Linked DNA regions of Orrella dioscoreae. The protein of the gene in region 1 binds, or shares a complex with, the protein of each later gene. Links are inferred from orthologs where the notes say so. Each region holds a gene or a part of one and is shown on either strand. Other genes may lie near its edges.

Region 1 (4,150 bases):
CTCTTCAGGAACAGATCGGTACCCTCGCGGCGCGAGAGCTTGCATTTGGGTCCAGTATAACGAGCCATTGCGGTTCCCTTTAGATACGACGACGCTTCGGCGGACGGCAGCCGTTATGCGGCACGGGCGTGATGTCGGCGATGCTCGAGATCTTGATGCCCAGCGCATTCAGCGCGCGCACGGACGACTCACGGCCGGGGCCGGGTCCCTTGATGCGCACTTCCAGCGTCTTGATGCCGTATTCCAGCGCGACGCGGCCAGCGGTTTCCGCGGCAACCTGCGCGGCGAACGGGGTGGATTTGCGCGAGCCCTTGAAGCCTGCGCCACCCGACGTTGCCCACGACAGAGCGTTGCCCTGGCGGTCGGTGATGGTGATGATGGTGTTGTTGAAGGAAGCGTGAACGTGCGCGATGCCGTCCGACACATTCTTCTTGACCTTTTTGCGCACGCGGGAGGCGCCGCTGTTGGAAGCTTTCGCCATGTTCTAGTTCCTCGATTATTTCTTCAGAGACGCAGCGGCGCGACGCGGGCCCTTGCGGGTACGAGCGTTCGTGCGGGTACGCTGGCCGCGCACCGGCAGGCCACGCTTGTGGCGCATTCCGCGGTAGCTGCCCAGGTCGATCAGGCGCTTGATCGACAGCTGGACTTCGCGGCGCAGATCGCCCTCGACGGTGAACACACCGACGTGTTCGCGAATGCGCTCGAGCTCTGCGTCGGTCAGATCCTTCACTTTCTTGTTCAGCGGCACACCAGCGGATTCGCAGATTTTGCGAGCGCGCGTGCGACCGATACCGAAAATGGCGGTCAAGCCGATCTCGGCGTGCTGTTGCGGCGGAATGTTGATGCCAGCAATACGGGCCATGACTGTTCCTTGAATAAATCCGTTGCGCTAGTCGCTAACCCTCGGGGTTAGCCCTGGCGCTGCTTGTGACGCGGGTCGGTGCAGATGATGCGCACGACGCCGTGACGTTTGATGACTTTGCAATTACGGCAAATCCGCTTCACCGATGCCATTACTTTCATGGTTGACTCCTGTTATTTCCGCAAACCGCTCGATTACTTGGAGCGGAAGACGATCCTGGCTCGCGACAGGTCATAGGGCGTGAGCTCCACTGTGACCTTGTCACCCGGCAGGATCCGGATGTAATGCATACGCATCTTGCCGGAGATGTGGCCCAGCACTACGTGGCCATTCTCAAGCTTGACGCGGAAAGTCGCGTTGGGAAGGTTCTCGAGAACCTCGCCCTGCATTTGTATGACGTCGTCCTTTGCCATTCTCTTCGCTTACCGCATCGGCAGATTTCCGCCCTTGAAGTTTGCCTTCTTGAGCAGGGAATCGTATTGGTGGGACATCATGTAGGCCTGAACCTGCGCCATGAAATCCATGGTGACCACCACAATAATCAGCAGCGACGTACCACCGAAGTAGAACGGCACATTCCAGCGCATCACCAGGAATTCCGGCAGCAGGCACACCAGCGTGATGTACAGCGCACCAGCCAGGGTCAGGCGCATCAGGATCTTGTCGATGAAGCGCGCGGTCTGGTCGCCAGGACGGATCCCAGGGACGAACGCACCACTCTTCTTCAGGTTATCTGCGGTTTCGCGGCTGTTGAACACCAGGGCCGTATAGAAGAAGCAGAAGAAGATGATCGCGGCGGAATACAGCGTGATGTACAGCGGCTGACGCGGTGCCAGTGCGGCGGCCAGATCACCCAGCCAACGCATGCTCTCGTTGTTCGAGAACCAGCTCGTGATCGTGGCAGGGAACAGAATGATCGACGATGCGAAGATCGGCGGAATCACCCCGGCCATGTTCAGCTTGAGCGGCAGGTGCGAGCTTTGGCCGCCATAGACCTTGTTGCCCACCTGGCGCTTGGCGTAGTTCACCGTGATCTTGCGCTGACCGCGCTCGACGAACACGACGAAGGCCGTCACCAGCGCCACCAGCGCCACGATGAACAGTGCCGACACGACGGACATCGAATCAGTACTGACCAGTTCCAGCAGACCCGCCAACGCCGTGGGCAAGCCCGCGACGATACCGGCGAAGATCAGGATCGAGATGCCATTGCCCAGGCCGCGTTCCGTGATCTGCTCACCGAGCCACATCACGAACATCGTGCCGGTCACCAGCGTCACGATGGTGGTCACGCGAAACAGCATGCCAGGATCAATCACCAGGCCCGGCTGCGACTCGAGCGCCACCGAGATACCCACTGCCTGCACCAGCGCCAGGGCAACCGTGCCATAGCGCGTGTACTGGGTGATCTTGCGGCGGCCAGCCTCGCCTTCCTTCTTCAGCGCTTCCAGCGAGGGCACGATGACCGACGCCAGCTGCATGATGATCGATGCCGAGATGTACGGCATGATCCCCAGTGCGAAGATGGAGAAGCGCGACAGGGCGCCGCCCGAGAACATGTTGAACAAGCCCAGGATGCCGCCTTCGTTCTGGCGGAACAGGTCCGCCAGCGCGTCGGGGTTGATGCCCGGAACAGGTATGTGCGTACCCAGCCGGTAGACAACCAGCGCGAGCAACAGGAACACGAGACGGCGCTTCAGATCGCCGTAACGTGCGCCAGTCTTGCCCAGTGCCTGCGCGTTAGCCACTCGTCACCCCGCCAATCAAGCCAGCGAACCGCCGGCCGCTTCGATCGCGGCGCGGGCACCTGCCGTCGCGGTCAGACCCTTGAGGGCAACCTTGCGCGACAGCTCACCAGACTTGATGACCTTGGCATAGCGAACGGCCTGGCCGACCACGCCTGCCTGCTTCAGCACTTGCACGTCGATGTCGTCGACGGGCAGGGCTTCCAGATCGGACAGACGGACTTCCGCGTACAGGTGCTGACCCAGCGGCTTGAAGCCACGCTTGGGCAGGCGACGCTGCAGCGGCATTTGACCGCCTTCGAAACCGACCTTGTGGAAGCCGCCCGAACGCGACTTCTGGCCCTTGTGGCCACGACCGGCAGTCTTGCCCAGGCCGGAGCCGATGCCGCGGCCGACGCGACGCTTGGCGTGCTTCGCGCCTTCGGCGGGCTTGATGTTGTTGAGTTGAATATCCGACATCTTGATTCCTTAGACGTCCGAAACCGTGACGAGATAATCCACCTTGCGGATCATCCCGCGCACTTCCGGCGAGTCGACCAGCACCTTGGTGCTGTTGACGCGACGCAGGCCCAGGCCGCGAACCGTATCGCGGTGGTCTTGCTTGGTGCCGATGACCGAGCGCACCAGCGTGACTTTGATCTGTTTCTGAGCCATGGCTTACCCCAGGATCTCTTCGACGGTCTTGCCACGCTTGGCGGCAACTTCAGCCGGCGTCAGCGAAGCGCGCAGGCCGTTGAGCGTGGCGCGGACCAGGTTGTAGGGATTGCTCGAGCCCAGGCTCTTGGCAACCACGTTACGGACGCCCATCACGTCGAAAATCGCGCGCATCGGGCCGCCGGCGATGATGCCGGTACCTTCCGCAGCAGGCGAAATCAGGACGGTCGAGGCGCCGTGCTTGCCGACGACGGTGTGGTGCAGCGTGCCGTTCTTCAGGGCAACCTTGAACTGGCCGCGGCGGGCCTGTTCCATTGCCTTCTGGACAGCGACCGGCACTTCACGCGCCTTGCCCTTGCCCATGCCGATACGGCCATCGCCATCGCCCACCACGGTCAGCGCGGCAAAGCTCATGGTGCGACCACCCTTGACGACTTTGCTCACGCGGTTGACCGCGATCATTTTTTCGCGAAGGCCGTCATCGGGTTGTTCCGGGGCATTCCTGCCTTGCATCTTAGCCATTTGACAACTCCTCGCTTAGAACTTCAGGCCGGCTTCACGCGCGGCATCGGCCAGCGCCTTGACGCGGCCATGGTAACGAAAGCCGGAGCGGTCGAAGGCAACCAGCTCGATGCCAGCAGCCTTGGCCTTTTCGGCCACGCGCTTGCCCACCAGCGTTGCGGCAGCGACGTTGCCGCCCTTGCCGGTTTCGCCTGCCAGTTGCTGACGCACTTCGGTTTCCACCGTGGAAGCGCTGACCAGCACGCGGTCGCCTTCCGGCGAGATGATGTTCGCGTAGATGTGCTGATTCGTGCGGAAAACCGTGAGGCGATGCACGCGCAGCTCGGTGATTTTCCGGCGGGTCGGAATCGCACGCCGCAAACGGGAA
Region 2 (4,584 bases), 970 kb from region 1 along the record:
TCAGCACCTTCTCGCCGGCCTGCACCTGGCCGATCGTCTGCATCATGCGCAGCGCCGTGCCATAGGCCACCGGCAGCGCCGCGGCCTGCTCATAGCTCACGCCTTCGGGAATGCGGATCAACTGGTGCGCGCGCGCCTTGCAGCGCTCGGCCAGGCCGCCCGGCACCGTCTCGCCCATCAGGCCGCCCTCGACGCGGTTGATCGGATCGACCAGCACGCGGTCGCCCACCTTCCAGTCCGTCACGCCCGGGCCGACCTCGATGACCTCGCCGGCCACGTCCAGGCCGATCACGATCGGGAAAGGCAGGTTGATGCCGGGCATGCCGCGGCGGGTGAACACGTCGTGGTAGTTCAGCGACGAGGCCTTCACGGCCAGCACGACATCGCCTTCGCCGGCGATGGGATCGGGAAAATCAAGTTCAAGCTTCAACTTTTCGTTGTCGCCATGTTCACGCAAGACTATCGCTTTCATCGGAGTCCGTCCTGGTTGTCGAAATCTGGGGAAAATTCCCGCGCCGCGCAGGGTGTCGCGGCAGGCGGGTGATGGCGGATGGGGCGTCTGCCCCATCCGGGCACCGGACGTTCCGTCAGGCCATGCCTGCCCGGAGACGTCCAGCCGCGCCGGCCGTCAGACCAGCTTGCCGTGGCACTGCTTGTACTTCTTGCCGCTGCCGCAAGGGCACGGATCGTTGCGGCCCACCTTGGGCACCGCGCCCGCCGGCATCTGCTCGCCGGACGTCGCCGCGGCGGCCAGCGCCTCGTCGTAGTCCGAGTGATGGAACTGCACGTTCTGCACTTGCGGCTGGGCGGCTTGCGCCTCGGCCTCGTCGACCTGCTCGGCCGACTGGATGCGCACCGTCATCAGCACGCGCACCACGTCGTTGCGCACGCGGTCCAGCATGTTCGAGAAAAGCTCGAAGGCTTCGCGCTTGTATTCCTGCTTGGGATTCTTCTGCGCATAGCCGCGCAGGTGGATGCCCTGGCGCAAATGATCCAGCGCGGCCAGGTGCTCACGCCATTGCGTGTCCAGCGACTGCAGCAGGATCGAGCGTTCGAACTGGCTCCACGAGGCCTCGCCCACGCGCTCGACCTTGGCCTGATAGGCCTCGTCCGCCGCCTTGGCGACACGCTCCAGGATCTCGTCGTCGGTCAGGTTCGGCTCCTGCTCCAGCATCGTGGCCAGCGGGAACTCGAGGTGCCAGTCGGCTTCCAGCGCCTTCTGCAACGCGGCGGCGTCCCACTGTTCCTCGACCGAGTTGGCGGGAATGTACAGGCGCACCAGCTCTTCGAAGGTGGCGGCGCGCAGGCCGGCAACCACCTCGCCCACCTGCTCGGCTTCCAGCACTTCATTGCGCTGCGAGTACAGCACCTTGCGCTGGTCGTTGGCGACGTCGTCGTATTCCAGCAATTGCTTGCGGATGTCGAAGTTGCGGCCTTCCACCTTGCGCTGCGCGGTCTCGATGGAGCGCGACACCATGCCGGCCTCGATCGGCTCGCCTTCGGGCAGCTTCAGTCGCTCCATGATGGCGCGCACGCGATCGCCCGCGAAGATGCGCATCAGCGAATCTTCCAGCGACAGGTAGAAGCGCGAGGAACCGGGGTCGCCCTGGCGGCCGGCACGGCCGCGCAGCTGGTTGTCGATGCGGCGCGATTCATGGCGCTCGGTGCCGATGATGCGCAGGCCGCCGGCGGCCTTGACCTGCTCGTTCAGCGGCTTCCAGTCGGCGCGCAGTTGCTCGATGCGCGCATCGCGCTGCGCATCGTCCAGCGAGGCGTCGGCGCGGATCAGCGCGGTCTGCTTTTCCAGGCTGCCGCCCAGCACGATGTCGGTGCCGCGGCCGGCCATGTTGGTGGCGATGGTGATGCGGCCGGGCTTGCCGGCCTCGGCCACGATCTCGGCTTCGCGGGCGTGCTGCTTGGCGTTGAGCACCTCGTGCGGCAGCTTGGCGCCATTCAGCAGGCCCGACAGCAGCTCGGAGTTCTCGATGCTGGTGGTGCCGACCAGCACCGGCTGGCCCCGCTCGTGGCAGTCACGGATGTCGGCCAGGATGGCGTTGTACTTCTCTTCGTTGGTCTTGAAGACCTGGTCGTTCTGGTCCTTGCGAACCATCGGCCGGTTGGTCGGGACGATGACCGTCTCCAGGGTGTAGATCTCCTGGAATTCGTAGGCTTCGGTATCGGCCGTGCCGGTCATGCCGCCCAGCTTCTCGTACATCCGGAAGTAGTTCTGGAACGTGATCGAGGCCAGCGTCTGGTTTTCGTTCTGGATGCGGGCGCCTTCCTTGGCTTCCACGGCCTGGTGCAGGCCATCGGACCAGCGGCGGCCCGACATCAGGCGGCCGGTGAATTCGTCGACGATCACCACCTCGCCGTCCTGCACCACATAGTGCTGGTCGCGATGGAACAGGTTGTGGGCGCGCAGGGCGGCCATCAGGTGATGCATCAGCGTGATGTGGCGCGGGTCGTACAGCGACTCGCCGTCTGGCAGCAGGCCCAGCTTGGACAGCGCCTCTTCGGCGTGCTCGTGGCCGGCTTCCGACAGGTAGACCTGGTGGCTCTTTTCATCCACCCAGAAATCGCCTTCGGGTTCCGGCTCCTGCGGCTTGGGCTCGGTCGCCATGCGCGTGAGCATCTTGGGCACCGCGTTCATGCGCTGGTAGAGCTCGGTGTGGTCTTCCGCCTGGCCCGAGATGATCAGCGGCGTGCGGGCCTCGTCGATCAGGATCGAGTCCACTTCGTCGACGATCGCGTACACCAGCTTGCGCTGGCGGCGGTCCTCGACGCGGTATTCCATGTTGTCGCGCAGGTAGTCGAAGCCGAATTCGTTGTTGGTGCCGTAGGTGATGTCGGCGGCGTAGGCGGCCTTCTTTTCCTCGTTGGGCTGCTGCGGCACGACGACGCCGGTGCTCAGGCCCAGGAAGCCATACAGGCGGCCCATCGACTCGGCGTCGCGGCGCGCCAGGTAATCGTTGACCGTCACCACGTGCACGCCGCGCCCCGCCAGGGCGTTCAGGTACACGGGCAGCGTCGCCATCAGCGTCTTGCCTTCGCCCGTGCGCATTTCGGCGATCCGGCCCGAATGCAGCACGATGCCGCCGATGATCTGCACGTCGAAGTGGCGCATGCCGAAGACCCGCTTGCTGGCCTCGCGCACGACGGCAAAGGCCTCGGGCAGCAGGTCGTCCAGCTTGGCGCCTTCGGCCAGCCGCTTGCGGAACACGTCGGTCTGGGCACGCAGCTCGTCATCGGACAGCGCCTGGAACTTGGGCTCCAGCGCATTGACTTGCGAGACTTGCCGGCGGAACTGCTTGAGCAACCGGTCATTGCGGCTGCCGACGAGTTTTTTGATCAGAGAAAGCATGCGTGTGTCGCCCGCGCTCGGCCATGCTCGCAAGGAGCGGCAGCCAGGCAGATTCGTGTAGGTTGACGGCAATAGGCCGCAGGATAACGAGGCAGTTTAACGCACCTGGGTAGCAGGCGTTGCCCGCCCGCCCTCGGCGCTGGCCAGCGCCGGCGGCGTGGTGCCCTTGCTGTCGAGGAACAGCTTGGGATCCAGCGGCTGCCCGGCCAGGCGCACCTCGAAATGCAGGTGCGGGCCGGTGGAGCGGCCCGACGAACCCACCAGGGCCACATGCTGGCCCCGTTCGACCAGGTCGCCCTGCTTGACCAGCAGGCGCTGGGCATGCGCATAGCGGGTCAGCAAACCGCCGCCATGATCGATCTCGACCATGTTGCCGTAACCGCTCTGGTATTTGGCCTCGATCACGACGCCGCCCGAGGCGGCGACGATGGGCGTGCCGGGCGGCGCGGCGAAATCCAGCCCTTCGTGCATGGAGTACTGCCCGGTGACCGGGTTGCGCCGCCAGCCATAGGAGGAGCTCAGGTAGGGATAGTCGCGCACGGGCATGGCGTTGGGTACGCGGGCCTGGTCGCCGGTGCGGCGCGTCAGCGCCAGGTCCAGCATGGACAGGCTGTCGGTCTGTACCGACAGTTGGGCCTGCAGTTCATCCAGTTGGCGGCCCAGTTCCTCGGCGCTGGCCAGCTGGCGGCCGTCGCCGTGCTCGGTGAACAGCTCGTCCATGGCGCCCACTGCCTGCGGGATGGGGCCCATCTGGCTGTCCGGCGCCAGGACCTCCGGGTCGGTATAGGCCACGCCGGCGGACTTGGCCACCCGCTTGCTCAGGCCCTCGACGCCCACCACGCGCGCCTGCAACGCGCCGACCTTGGCGGCCAGCAGGTTGACGTTCTCACGGACGAAGGACGCTTCACGGGCGGCATGCTCGCCATCGGGGAGGGAAACCTGCAGGGTGGGCGCCGGGACCTGGGGGGCCAGGGCGTAACGCTGCAGCAAGGCGCCGAAAGCGATGGCAGCCAGCAACACGCCCGTTCCCAGCGCGGCCAGGCGCGCGCCTTTGACAGTCGAATATCCGGCCTGCCCCTTGCGGGCATGCATAATGACGATTCTCAACTCAGTGCATCCTATTCGAGCCGGCATGAACCCAGCCGCGAACCGCCGTAAGCGCCCCACCTCGCAACCTCGTGACGTCAGCCCCCTTGGGTGGCTGGGTCAGGACCTGCGTGGCG
Region 3 (3,986 bases), 1.3 Mb from region 1 along the record:
CCGGCGCCACCTTGGTGGCATCGTTCATGATGGGCGAGTTCCAGGGCGTGATGGCGGCGACCACGCCAAAGGGCTCGAGCACGGTGAACGACACGTAGTCGCCGCGCGGCGGCGTCACGTCGGTTTCCAGGGTCTCGCAGACACCAGCGTAATAGCGGAAGGTGCCGATGGCGGATTCGACCATGCCGCGGCACTCGGCGATCGGCTTGCCGTTATCGCGCATCTGCAGCTGGGCCAGGGCCTCTTTTTCGGCCATGATACGATCGGCGATCGCGTGGAGCACCAGCGCGCGGCGATGCGGCAGCAGCGCTTTCCAGCCCGATTCCTTGAACGCCTGCCAGGCGCGTGCAACGGTGGCGTCGAGTTCCGCCGGCGTGGTGATCGCCACGCGTCCGATCTCCTGGCCGTTGGCGGGATCGATACTGATGATGTCCTTTGGTGTGCTTGAAGCGTTCATGCTTGTCCTTGTTGTTCAGCGCAGAAAAGTCTAGGGACTGCGCGGAGCCAAAACAACAAGCACGTTGTCGCCAATCTTGGCAATGAAACTATCAATAAGATTCCTCGCCAGGCCGCCTGGCCGGCGGCACGGCAGCGAATTGCGCCCATCATGAGCCTCAGCAGTTTTTCCTCGCTCATCCTCTCCGAAGCCAAGCTTCCCGAGCAGGTCGCTAAGGTCATGGAGGCGATCGAGACCGACATCATCCGCGCGCGCATCCTGCCCCGCACCCGCCTGATCGAAGACCATCTGATGGAAGACTACGCGGCCAAGCGCCACGTGGTGCGCGCCGCGTTGGCCGAGCTGCAGCGCCTGGGCGTCGTGGTCAAGCCGCCCCACCTGGGCGCGCAGATCCGCCGCTTCAACAAGCAGGAGCTGGAAGACCTGTATCACATGCGCCGCGTGCTGCATCACACGGCCATCGAGATGATCGAGTTTCCCGTGGCGCCGGAACGCCTGGCGTCGGTCGAGGCAGCCTGCCTCGAGCATACGCGGGCAGCGGCCTCGGGCGAGCTGATCGCCATCCACCGCAGCAACATGGCGTTCCACCGCGAGTTCTACGGCCTGTGCGACAACCTCTATCTGGCCGAGTCCATCCGCCTGCACGACTGGCTGAGCTTTCCCGTGCGCGCCTATGGCGTCGCCGACGCCGGCGCGCTGGAACAGGCTTGCCGCGAGCACCAGGCCATGGTGGACGCCGTGCGCACCGGCAACCGCGCGGCGCTGGACGCCCTGTCGGTGGCGCACATGGGGCGGGCGCGGGACATCTATGAAGAGAAGTACCTGACGCGCTGAGGCTGGCGCGAGACCTTCCGGCAGCCCGAGGCCACCGTCGCCGAGCGGGTCCTGCAGGCATCTCCGCAGGCCTTGTTCGACTTCACGGTCCTGACCACGGATGCATGATTGGCATGCAAAGCAAAAAGCCCATGTCTCGTTCGAGAACATGGGCTTTTTTTGCTTGCGGACTTGCTTGTCTGGTGCCGACGGCGAGACTCGAACTCGCACAGCTTTCGCCACTACCCCCTCAAGATAGCGTGTCTACCAATTTCACCACGTCGGCTTGGGGTACTGCCTGACTGCCATCCCAAGCACGTTTGCGCTTGGGTTCAGTCACTCTTTCCGCCTTGCATGGGCCGTTTGAGGAGTTCGGCCTAGGCAGAAAAGCCAAGCATTCTATCACGAATGCCTGGCATCACCTATCACTGGGCGGGCTGGGCCGGTGCTGCAGGCACCTCGGCGGCCGGGGCCGGCTGCTGCTGGGGCGCGGCGGGCACGCCCGGGGCGGGCGCCTGCGGGGCGGCAGGCGCTTGCGGCACCGAGCTGGCGCCTTCCGGCGAGGCCGGCGCGGTCTGGCCAGGCAGCGTGGGAACCGAACGGTCCTGGTAGTCCTGCATGACGCCGCCGCCCGTGCCGGTGCGGCTGCCGGTGTTGTGGCCCAGGTAAGCCAGGCCGGCGGTGGTGGCGAAGAAGACCACGGCGGCCCACTTGGTGGAGCGCGACAGGAAGTTGGCCGCGCCGCTGGCGCCGAACAGGCTGCCGGCCGAGCCGCTGCCGAAGGACGAGCCCATGTCGGCGCCCTTGCCCTGCTGCAGCAGCACGAGAACGATGATGGTCAGCGAGGAAATGACCTGCACGGCAAGCAGGACGGAAAGCATCATGGACATTGCAAAAGACTCCGGAAACTTAGGCTGCGGCGATGCGCAGGAATTCGTCGGCGACCAGCGAGGCGCCGCCCACCAGGCCACCGTCGATGTCGGGCATGGCGAAGAGGCTGGCCGCGCTGGCTGCCTTGACGCTGCCGCCGTAAAGGACGCGGACACCGCCCGCGCCAAGTTGTTCGAGGGACTGGCGGATGGCCGCGTGCACGTCCTGCGCCTGTTCGGGCGAGGCGGTGCGGCCGGTGCCGATGGCCCAGACGGGCTCATAGGCCAGCACCATGCGCGACACGGCGGGCGCGCCCAATGCCAGCACGGGCGCCAGTTGGCGGGCAATGACGGCCAGCGTGTCGTCGGCTTCGCGCTCGGCCAGGGTTTCGCCCACGCACACGACCGGCGTCAGGCCGGCAGCCAGCGCCGCCTTGGCCTTGTCGGCCACCTGGGCATCGGTTTCCGCATGCAGGCTGCGGCGCTCGGAGTGGCCCACCAGCACCCAACGGCAGGCGAAATCAGTCAGCATGGCGCCGCTGACTTCCCCGGTGAAAGCGCCCTGCTCCTGGGCGCTGACGTCTTGCGCGCCCCAGCTCACGGTCGAGCCGGACAGGGCCTGCTGGGCCTGCGCCAGATACGGGAAGGGCACGCAGACCCCCACTTCGGTGCCGCCTGCCTGCACACCCTGGGCCAGGGCCGAGAGCAACGTGGCGTTGTCGGCCTGGTTGCCATGCATCTTCCAGTTGCCCAGCACGAGGCGCTGGCGCGTGATGGACGAGGCCTGACGGGGATTCACATCTGCATTCATGCGGCGGGGAATCTAAAAAGGGGGAACGGGGATAAACCCAGCATTGTATCCTGTTACGCCGGTTTTTAGGGCAGACCCGCCCAGGCGTGGTGCGCCCGGCACAACCGTGCCAGGCGGCTGACCCGCCCCTTTTCACCTGCCGGCACCCGTAAGGGCTGCTCAGTTGGTCAGGATGACCTTGCCGATCAGGTCGCCCGACTCCATCAGCGCATGCCCGTCGGCCGCTTTTTCCAGCGGCAGGGTCGTGTGGATGACGGGCTTGACGGTGCCGCGCTCCAGCAAGGGCCAGACATGCTCGCGCAGGGCCTGCGCAATGCCCGCCTTGAACTCCACCGGGCGTGCACGCAGCGTCGATCCCGTGATGGTCAGGCGTCGGCGCAACACCTGCCCCGCGTCGAAATTGGCCTTGATGCCGCCCAGCACCGCGATGATCACGATCCGGCCGTCGTCGGCCAGGCAGGTCAGGTTGCGGGCGATGTAGTCGCCGGCGACCATGTCCAGGATCACGTCCACGCCGCGTCCGCCGGTGGCCTCCTTCACGACCGCCGCGTAATCCTGGGTCTTGTAGTTGATGCCCAGGGTGGCGCCCAGCGCCTGCACCGCGCGCACGCGCTCGTCGCTGCCCACGGTGGCATACACCTGGTGGCCCAGCGCACGGGCCAGCTGAATGGCCGTGGTGCCGATGCCGCTGGCGCCGCCATGCACCAGCAGCGTTTCCTCGCCCGACAGGCGGCCGCGCTGGAACACGTTGCTCCACACGGTGAAATAGGTTTCCGGCAGGCCCGCGGCCTCGACCAGCGACAGCCCCTTCGGAATCGGCAGGCATTGCACGGCGGGGGCCACGCAATACTCGGCATAGCCGCCGCCCGTGACCAGCGCGCAAACCTGGTCGCCCACGGCAAAGCCGCCGGCCTCGGCGTCACCCGCCACGATCTCGCCCGCGACTTCCAGGCCGGGCAGGTCCGACGCGCCCGCAGGCGGCGGATAGTGGCCCGAGCGCTGCAGCACGTCCGGGCGGTTGATGCCGGCCGCCGCC

Evidence for each region. Proteins that work in one complex are often made in the same cells at the same time.
Region 2: the proteins of secY (region 1) and secA are in contact, whole or in part, in a crystal structure (PDB 3DIN), measured with the Thermotoga maritima proteins. The link is inferred for Orrella dioscoreae from one-to-one orthologs. Residues at the interface, in WP_004081795.1 of Thermotoga maritima: Glu108, Gly109, Glu110, Glu111, Ala236, Glu237, Arg238, Arg239, Ile240, Thr241, Ile242, Gln243, Tyr244, Ala245, Arg246, Arg247, Val248, Thr249, Gly250, Arg251, Arg252, Val253, Tyr254, Gly256, Ala257, Ser258, Thr259, Tyr260, Leu261, Pro262; in WP_004082002.1 of Thermotoga maritima: Glu261, Ala262, Arg263, Lys300, Ala301, Arg302, Thr303, Ile304, Ile305, Leu323, Tyr324, Asp325, Pro326, Val329, Ser330, Tyr333, Ile336, Lys340, Phe345, Val349, Glu363, Phe364, Tyr374, Ser375, Gly376, Gly377, Glu393, Ile395, Thr482, Ser483.
Region 3: secY (region 1) and secG share a complex: the UniProt entries of both Escherichia coli proteins name them as parts of the sec protein translocase complex. The link is inferred for Orrella dioscoreae from one-to-one orthologs.

Annotation. Positions count from the first base shown.
Region 1 is NZ_LT907988.1:63,756-67,905, forward strand. Bases 448-3,295 are described here. They hold secY (preprotein translocase subunit SecY), read right to left. Parts: upstream 2,611-3,295; coding sequence 1,285-2,610; downstream 448-1,284. Other genes in these bases: rpsK (30S ribosomal protein S11), read right to left, coding at 448-481; rpsM (30S ribosomal protein S13), read right to left, coding at 497-862; rpmJ (50S ribosomal protein L36), read right to left, coding at 910-1,023; infA (translation initiation factor IF-1), read right to left, coding at 1,057-1,275; rplO (50S ribosomal protein L15), read right to left, coding at 2,626-3,066. In the rest of the region: rpsD (30S ribosomal protein S4), read right to left, coding at 1-68; more of rpsK, read right to left, coding at 80-447; more of rpsE, read right to left, coding at 3,296-3,783; rplR (50S ribosomal protein L18), read right to left, coding at 3,799-4,150. UniProt on the Escherichia coli protein: The central subunit of the protein translocation channel SecYEG. Consists of two halves formed by TMs 1-5 and 6-10.
Region 2 is NZ_LT907988.1:1,036,039-1,040,622, reverse strand. Bases 429-3,710 are described here. They hold secA (preprotein translocase subunit SecA), read right to left. Parts: upstream 3,362-3,710; coding sequence 629-3,361; downstream 429-628. Other genes in these bases: ODI_RS04720 (M23 family metallopeptidase), read right to left, coding at 3,458-3,710; ODI_RS04730 (SDR family NAD(P)-dependent oxidoreductase), read right to left, coding at 429-472. In the rest of the region: more of ODI_RS04730, read right to left, coding at 1-428; more of ODI_RS04720, read right to left, coding at 3,711-4,453; ODI_RS04715 (DciA family protein), read left to right, coding at 4,575-4,584. UniProt on the Escherichia coli protein: Required for protein export, interacts with the SecYEG preprotein conducting channel.
Region 3 is NZ_LT907988.1:1,362,516-1,366,501, reverse strand. Bases 429-3,112 are described here. They hold secG (preprotein translocase subunit SecG), read right to left. Parts: upstream 2,161-3,112; coding sequence 1,696-2,160; downstream 429-1,695. Other genes in these bases: ODI_RS06320 (NAD(P)H-quinone oxidoreductase), read right to left, coding at 3,110-3,112; tpiA (triose-phosphate isomerase), read right to left, coding at 2,180-2,950; ODI_RS06340 (GntR family transcriptional regulator), read left to right, coding at 608-1,291; ODI_RS06345 (aldehyde dehydrogenase), read right to left, coding at 429-457. Also shown: more of ODI_RS06345, read right to left, coding at 1-428; more of ODI_RS06320, read right to left, coding at 3,113-3,986. UniProt on the Escherichia coli protein: Subunit of the protein translocation channel SecYEG. Overexpression of some hybrid proteins has been thought to jam the protein secretion apparatus resulting in cell death; while this may be true it also results in FtsH-mediated degradation of SecY.